DNA from 2 places in the Myxococcus sp. AM009 genome. Region 2 is predicted to be linked to the other one. Evidence: riboswitches for the same ligand, from Rfam matches in the RefSeq annotation. Region 2 holds a riboswitch; the other holds the start of a gene.

Region 1 (3,400 bases), on a different contig from region 2:
GACTCCAGCCGGCTCTTGCCCACCTCCAACGTCATCCGCGCCGACAGCTCCAGGCTGCGCTCGGAGATGAGGTCCGCGGCCCGGCGGAGGATGCGCACTCGCTCCTCCCAGGCCGTGGCGCCCCAGCCTCGCTGGGCCACTCGCGCCACGCGCACCACCCGGTCCAACTCGCTGACGGGCGTGCGGTGGAAGGTGGCGAGCAGCTCGTCCGGCCTCGCCGGGTTGCGGCGCTCCAGGAGGTCTCCGCTCCGCCAGGCCTCGCCGGCAATCCACGACGGCAGCGCTTCGCCCAGGCGCCCCCGCACGGTGTTGAGCGCCTCGTCGAAGCGCGCGTGCAGTGTGGACATGTCGGCGTCCAGCACCGAATAGGTGATGCGGAAACTCATGGCTCCCTCCGGAAGTAGTGGTTGATGCCCTGCGCGAGCGTGTCGACCAGCGCGTCGACCTCGGCCTCGGTGATGACCAGCGGGGGGCCCAGCATCAGCAGGTCCCCGTTCGTTCCGTCCGCGTGGCCGGTGTTGGACCAGAGGACGAGGCCGCGCTCGAACAGCTCGGCCATCAGCCCCTCCACCACCTTGCGCGAACGAGGGAAGGGGCGGCGGCTGTCGAGGTCCTCCACGAACTCGACGCCCGCCATCAGGCCCACGCCCTGCACCGAGCCCACATGGGGCAGGGGCCGCAGCGTCTCGCGCAGGCGCCGCTGGAGGTGGGCGCCCACGCGCGCGGCGTGCGCCACCAGGCCGTGCCGTTCGTAGTAGTCGAGTACCGCCAGCCCGGCCGCCGTCATCGCCGGGGCCTGGAGGTAGGTCTGCGCGTGCATGAAGCCGCCGGAGCCCTGCCGCAGCTCCTCCAGGTGCGCCTGCCGCACGAGCACCGCGCTCAGCGGCGCGTAGCCCCCGCTGATGCCCTTGCCGAGCACCAGCAGGTCCGGGGTGAAGTCGAACAACTCACTGGCGAAGAAGCGCCCGGTGCGACCGCAGCCGCACATGACCTCATCGGCGATGGTGAGGATGCCGTACTGCCTGCACAGCGCGCTCACGCGCTCGAAGTAGTCCGGCGGCGGAGGGGAGGCTCCGGCCGAGGAGCCAATCACCGGCTCCGCGATGAAGGCGGCGATGGTGTCCGGGCCCTCGCGGAGGAGCGCCTCCTCCATCAGCCGCGCGTAGTGCGCCGCGCCGTCGCGTTCGTAGTCTTCCAGGCCGGAGCGGTACGGGTAGGGCGCGGGCGTGGTGACGACCTCCGCCAGCATGGGGCCGAAGAACTGCTTGTAGTGGGGACGCCCCGACAGGGAGAGGGCGTAGAGCGTGTTGCCGTGGTAGCCGGGCACGCGCGCAATGACCTTCGTGCGCTGGGGCTGCCCGCGCGCCACGCAGAGCTGCCGGGCGAACTTCACCGCGGCCTCCACCGCTTCGGAGCCCGAGCCCAGGAACGCGGCGCGCTCCAGTCCCGCGGGCGCCAGCGCGCACAGGCGGGTGGCGAGTTGCTCCGTCACCTCGGTGGTGAAGTGGGTGCCGTTGACGTAGGCGACGCGCAGCAGTTGTTCACGGATGCGGTCCACCACCTCGCGGTTGCCGTGGCCCACGCTGGCCACGAGCGCGCCCGCCGAGGCGTCCAGGTAGCGCTTGCCTGTGGCGTCGAAGAGGTGGACACCCCGGCCGTGGGTCACCACGGGGAAGTCGCGCGCGAGGTCGCGCAGCAGCACATTCCCTTGCGGGTAGCGCACGCCCTGCCTGCCTTCGTCCCGCATCGTCCGTCCTCCACGCAGCGCGGACGACCGAGGTCGCCCGACAGGGCTCCCGCGTGGAAGAAGGGTTGTCACGATGCGCGGGTCGGCGCACACCAGGCCCCGGAGGAGCCCACGGACCGACCTTCGCCCCCACGGGCGACTGGACACACGAGCGGGGTTGGGTCGGAAAAGCCGAGGCGCGCGCGAAGACTGGCTGGAGGCTCCAGCGCTGCTCGGACCTTCCGGCCGTCCCACGCGGCTCCAGGTCGAAACCGTCCGTGGATTTCTCCCACGGGCGGATGCGGGCAGGTCTTCGGGCTCGTGAGCACTCCGGCCGGAGCCGGATTCCTACTGCTCGTCGCTTCCCAGCTCCCAGAGGGAGCCAGTGCGTGTGACGAGGTTCGTTCTCACCTACCGCTGCGGGGCAGCCCCGGATTCACACCGGGTTCCCTTTTAAGCCCAGGCCGAGGCCCAGGCACCAACATGGGGCGGTATGTACTGTCGGCCTTCTTGGACTGTCAAGGCAGGCTCGCGAACATGGACAGGTTCCGTCTTGAAGCGGGCGCGCATCCGACATCAAGGTTCGCGCCGCGCGCTCGATGGCGTCGGCGATGCGGAACGAACGTGGCACATCCAGACGCAGGTCCGCTCTTGCGCGCCGTGCCCGTAACTTCTGTCCCGCCCCGGTGTTGAATGAGGGGGGCCCTGCCAACTGGGGGCTCCCGTGCCTGGCTCACCGGAGGCGAAGACGCGATGAACCCACTGCTGACCCGTCGTCATCTGCTGCGCGCTCTGGGGTCGACGGCGGTGGGGCTTGCGTGGGCTCCGGGCTCCCTGGGACGGGCGCTCGCGTCCAGCCAGCTCGCCTCCACGCGAGGCACGCTGGTGACTGTCTTCCTGCGTGGCGGCGCGGACGGGCTCTCCCTGGTGCCTCCGGTGGAGGATGCCGCGTATCACCGGGCACGTCCCACGCTGGCGTTGAAGGCGCATGGCCCGGACGCCGCGCTGAAGTTGTCAGGGCCCTTTGGCCTGCATCCCAGGCTCGAAGCGTTGATGCCGCTGTGGCGTGATGGCCGGCTGGCGGTGCTGCACGGCGTGGGATTGCCGGCGCCGGTCCGCTCACACTTCGACGCGCAGGACTTCGTTGAATCCGGAACGCCGGGGCGCAAGTCGACACCGGATGGCTGGCTCAACCGCGCGCTGGACGAAGAAGAGGGCGTCGCGCTGCGCGCCGTGGCGTTGCAGCCCACACTGCCCCGGGCGCTGTTCGGAGACGCGGGGGCGGTGGCCATGGGGCGGCTGGAGGAGTTCCGGCTGAGGGGCGGGCGCAGAGGTGAGGAGGCCACCCGAGGCTTCAATGCGCTCTACGCGGGCGCCGTGGACGAGGCGCTGCGGACGACGGGCCAGGACGCTTTCGAGGCGATGTCGCTGTTGGACGAGGCGCGGCTGGCGAAGCGCGCTTCGCGTGCGGCGGTGGAGTATCCGAAGGGGCAGCTCGGACAGCGGCTGCGCGACATCGCGCGGCTCATCCACGGCGAGGTGGGGCTGGAGGTGGCGGCGACGGAGCTGGGAGGCTGGGACACGCATGCGGCTCAGGGCGCCGCGACGGGGGCGTTCGCCAACCGCTGCCAGGAGCTCGGAGGCGCGCTCGCGGCCTTCGCGCAGGACCTGGGG
Region 2 (3,400 bases):
CAGGACGATGGTGCCGCCCCGCCCCAGCGAGAGCACGTCCAGAGAGCCGTTGTCCGGCCCCAGCCCCGAAGGAGGCCCGAGCACGACGTCCGGGAAGCGGTCCTGCCCGAAGCCCGCGCTGTCACCCGGCTCGAAGAGGACGACCTCGTCCGCGTAGGGGTCCTCGGGCGGCAGTCCGGCATCGGGCTCCAGCGGCGTGGAGCCATCCGGCGCTCCCGCGTCTTCGTCGACGCTGGAGGACGCGTCACCGCACGCGGCGGCGCCCAGGAGCACGGCGAGCGCCGTGCCCCAGGCGAAGCGCTGGAGGCCGCGATGGCTCACCGGGCCACCTGGATGCGCACCAGCCGCTGGCCGTTCTTGTCATCCACGCCCACCAGCAGGTCCGAGCCCAGGTGCGCCAGCTGCGTCACGGAGGTGCACGCGTCCACGAACGACAGCACCGGCGTGCGCTCGCCAATGACGACCGCGCCAGGCTCAATGCCCAGGGACAGGGCGTAGCGAGACACATCGGTGGAGACGAACTGCCAGTTCTCGTTGTAGCCGCCGCGCTTGACGGCGACGCCCTCACCGAAGGTGGAGGCCCCGTTGAAGTCGCTGTCCACCACGAGCTCGGCCTGCGTGCCCAGGTCCACGGGAGCTCCGCCGCGCAGCGCAGCCGCGAGCACCGACGGCGCCACCACGCGGGCCTTGTTGCTGAAGTCCACGCTGCTGGAGAAGCCCAGCATCGCGATTCCATTGTCCGTCACCGCCGTGAAGCCACTGGCGCCCGCTTCGCCCGCCGGGAAGTTGGCCAGGCGCACCGTCTGGAAGGGGGTCTCGGAGGTCACCAGGCCGAAGACGCCCAGGCCGCCCCCCGCGTTGCCCAGGCTCACGCTGTTGACGAGCAGCACGGAGTCCTCCCCCGAGGTGAAGCTGGCCGCGGTGAAGTTGGCCTGCGCATCGATGTAGGAGGACGCGGCGGGCGACGCCAGGTCATACGCGGCCACCGAGCCCAGCGCGCCCGTCGCGGACGTGGTGTAGCCCGCGAAGAGATACCGGCTGTCGTTCACCAGGAAGCCGTTCGAGAACACCGTCGCCGTCCCCGCGCGGTCCGCGGGCGAGACGACGTCGAAGAGCTTCGTGTCGTCCGGCTGGAGGTCGGGCCAGATGCCCAGCGAGTACATGCCGACGTCGATGCCCATGCCACTGCCACGCACGGCGTAGACCGTATACGTGGGGCCCGGCGAGGCGGCCAGCGCCAGCACGTCGTCCGGCAGCGGCGCGGAGCCCGTGGCCTCGAAGCCCGTCTGGAGCTGGAGCGTGCCGAGCACGGGGTCGTGCGGCGCCGTCTCACACGTCTGCTCCGTGCCCGCGTCCGGCTCCGTGCCAGCGTCCGGCTCCGTGCCCGCGTCCGGCTCCGTGCCAGCGTCCGGCTCCGTGCCCGCGTCGGGCTCGGTGCCCGCGTCGGGCTCGGGGACCTGCTGGATGGGCCGCGTCTCACACTTCTCCGCGGCGCACGTCCACGCCTGGCCCTCCGGCGCGGGGCCGTTCTCACTGCGGCAGTCGAAGGCGTCCACGCATTCGGAGCCGCAGCCCGTGGTCACCGCCAGCACCAGGCTGGCCGTGACGAACATCAGGGACTTCGTGCGGGCTCCCGCGCGCTTCACATCGGCGTACTTCATGGTGTCCTCGCTCCCTCTTCCGCCCCCACGGGCGGATGGGCTTCCAGGAGGACACGGTCGAAGGCAGAGCCCCGGCGCACATCACACGCGCCGGACGGCACCGCCCCCGCCGCCTCCCCTCGGAGGCCTCGGTGATGTCCGTGCCAGAGGCACGGGTCTTCGGCAGGTTTTCGGACTCGCAGGCGCGGGTGCACGGAGCACCCACCTACTTGCCGTCGCTTCCCAGCCCGCTTCGGGCCAGTGCTTCACGTGACGGCGTTCGTTCCTGCTCACCGCTGCGGGGCAGTCCCGGATTCACACCGGGTTCCCTTGAGTCACCGTGGAATCACGGCGACACCGAGGACGCGGGCGGGGATATGGCGGGTGCAAGCCATTGTCAATGACTGGCCCCCAGCCGCACCCGCCGCCGCAGCAGCGCGAGGAACAGCGGGCCGCCCAGCAGCGCGGTGACGACGCCCACGGGAGGCTCGGCCCCAAACAAGGGGAAGGCCAGCCGCGCCAGCAAATCCGACAGGACGAGGAAGGCCGCGCCGCCCAGCGCCGACAGGGGCACCAGCAGCCGCTGGTCCGGCCCGAAGGCCAGCCGCAGCAGGTGCGGCACGATGAGCCCCACGAAGCCAATCAACCCCGTGAGCGCCACCGCGCCCGCGACGCTCGCGCTGGTGGCCAGCAGCAGCCAGCGGCGCGTCGCCGCCACCGGCACACCGAGGGACGCCGCGTCATCGTCCCCCAGCGACAGCAGGTTCAACCGTGCGGAGAGCACCCACATGACGCCAATCGCGCCGGCCTGGAGCAGCGCGGAGAGCACCAGCGTACCGCCGCGCTCGTACCCCAGCGCGCCGGCGAGCCAGTAGAGGATTTCCCCCAGCCGGTCGGGGTCGGACAGCGTCTTCACCAGGGTGATGGCCGCAGAGGCGAACGCGTTGAACACCACGCCGGTGAGCAGCGCTGCATAGGGCGCGCGCGACGCGGAGCCCCGGCTGGCGGAGAGGACGAAGAGGATGGCGGCCCCCGCGCCCAGGAAGGAGAAGAGCGCGGGCGCGGACAGCCGCGCCATGGCGCCGCCCAGGCCCGGTGCCACGTCCCCCACGGTGCCGAGCCCCACCGCGAGCGCCAGCGTCGCCCCCATCGCCGCTCCGCCGGACACGCCGAGCACGAACGGGTCCGCCAGCGGATTGCGCAAGAGCCCCTGGAGCGTGGCGCCCGAGGCCGCCAGCCCCGCGCCCACGATGGCCCCCAGCAGCGCGCGCGGCAGCCGCAGCGACCAGAAGATGACGGCATCCGTGGACGTGGGCTCCGTCAGCGCGGCGGTGAGGGAGATGGACTGCTCACCGAAGCGCACCGCCACGGCCATGCACCCCACCGCCACCACGAGGAAGCCCCCGAACAACATCACCGCGCGCGAGGCGCGAAAACCTCCCGCTCCGCCCTGTGCACGCTGGGATGTCGCCGGCTCGCTCACGGCGCGGCCTTACCCGTTCCTTCCGGATGCAGCAAACGGAAGAGCTCCTCCAGCCCCCGCCCCAGCGAAGGTCCCGGCTGCAGCAGCGCCATGGAGGGCAGGTCCACCCAGCGCGCGCTGGACAGGCCGGGCAGTGCCCGCAGCTTGTCCTTGCCCACGTCCACGTCCGCGGCATCCACCACCACGGAGGCCCGGGCGCGCACCACGCGCTCCACCGAGTACACCGGGTACGCGGAGCCCGCGTCCGCCGCCACGTTGACGCCGCCCGCGTCCCGGA

The links. Region 2 has a riboswitch for cobalamin ahead of HV824_RS15480 (hypothetical protein). Riboswitches for the same ligand answer to the same signal wherever they lie in the genome.
Region 1: it holds a riboswitch for cobalamin, as region 2 does, so the genes downstream of both, HV824_RS01525 (aspartate aminotransferase family protein) here and HV824_RS15480 (hypothetical protein) in region 2, are expected to answer to the same signal.

The regions. Positions count from the first base shown of each region.
Region 1 covers NZ_JABXEP010000003.1:30,851-34,250, reverse strand. The annotation lists gene HV824_RS01530 (aldehyde dehydrogenase family protein) at 1-386, opposite strand, end outside; gene HV824_RS01525 (aspartate aminotransferase family protein) at 383-1,747, opposite strand; cobalamin riboswitch at 2,013-2,224, opposite strand; gene HV824_RS01520 (DUF1501 domain-containing protein) at 2,480-3,400, shown strand, end outside.
Region 2 covers NZ_JABXEP010000053.1:36,845-40,244, forward strand. The annotation lists gene HV824_RS15475 (cell surface protein) at 1-321, opposite strand, end outside; gene HV824_RS15480 (hypothetical protein) at 318-1,661, opposite strand; cobalamin riboswitch at 1,805-2,017, opposite strand; gene HV824_RS15485 (iron ABC transporter permease) at 2,038-3,123, opposite strand; gene HV824_RS15490 (ABC transporter substrate-binding protein) at 3,120-3,400, opposite strand, start outside.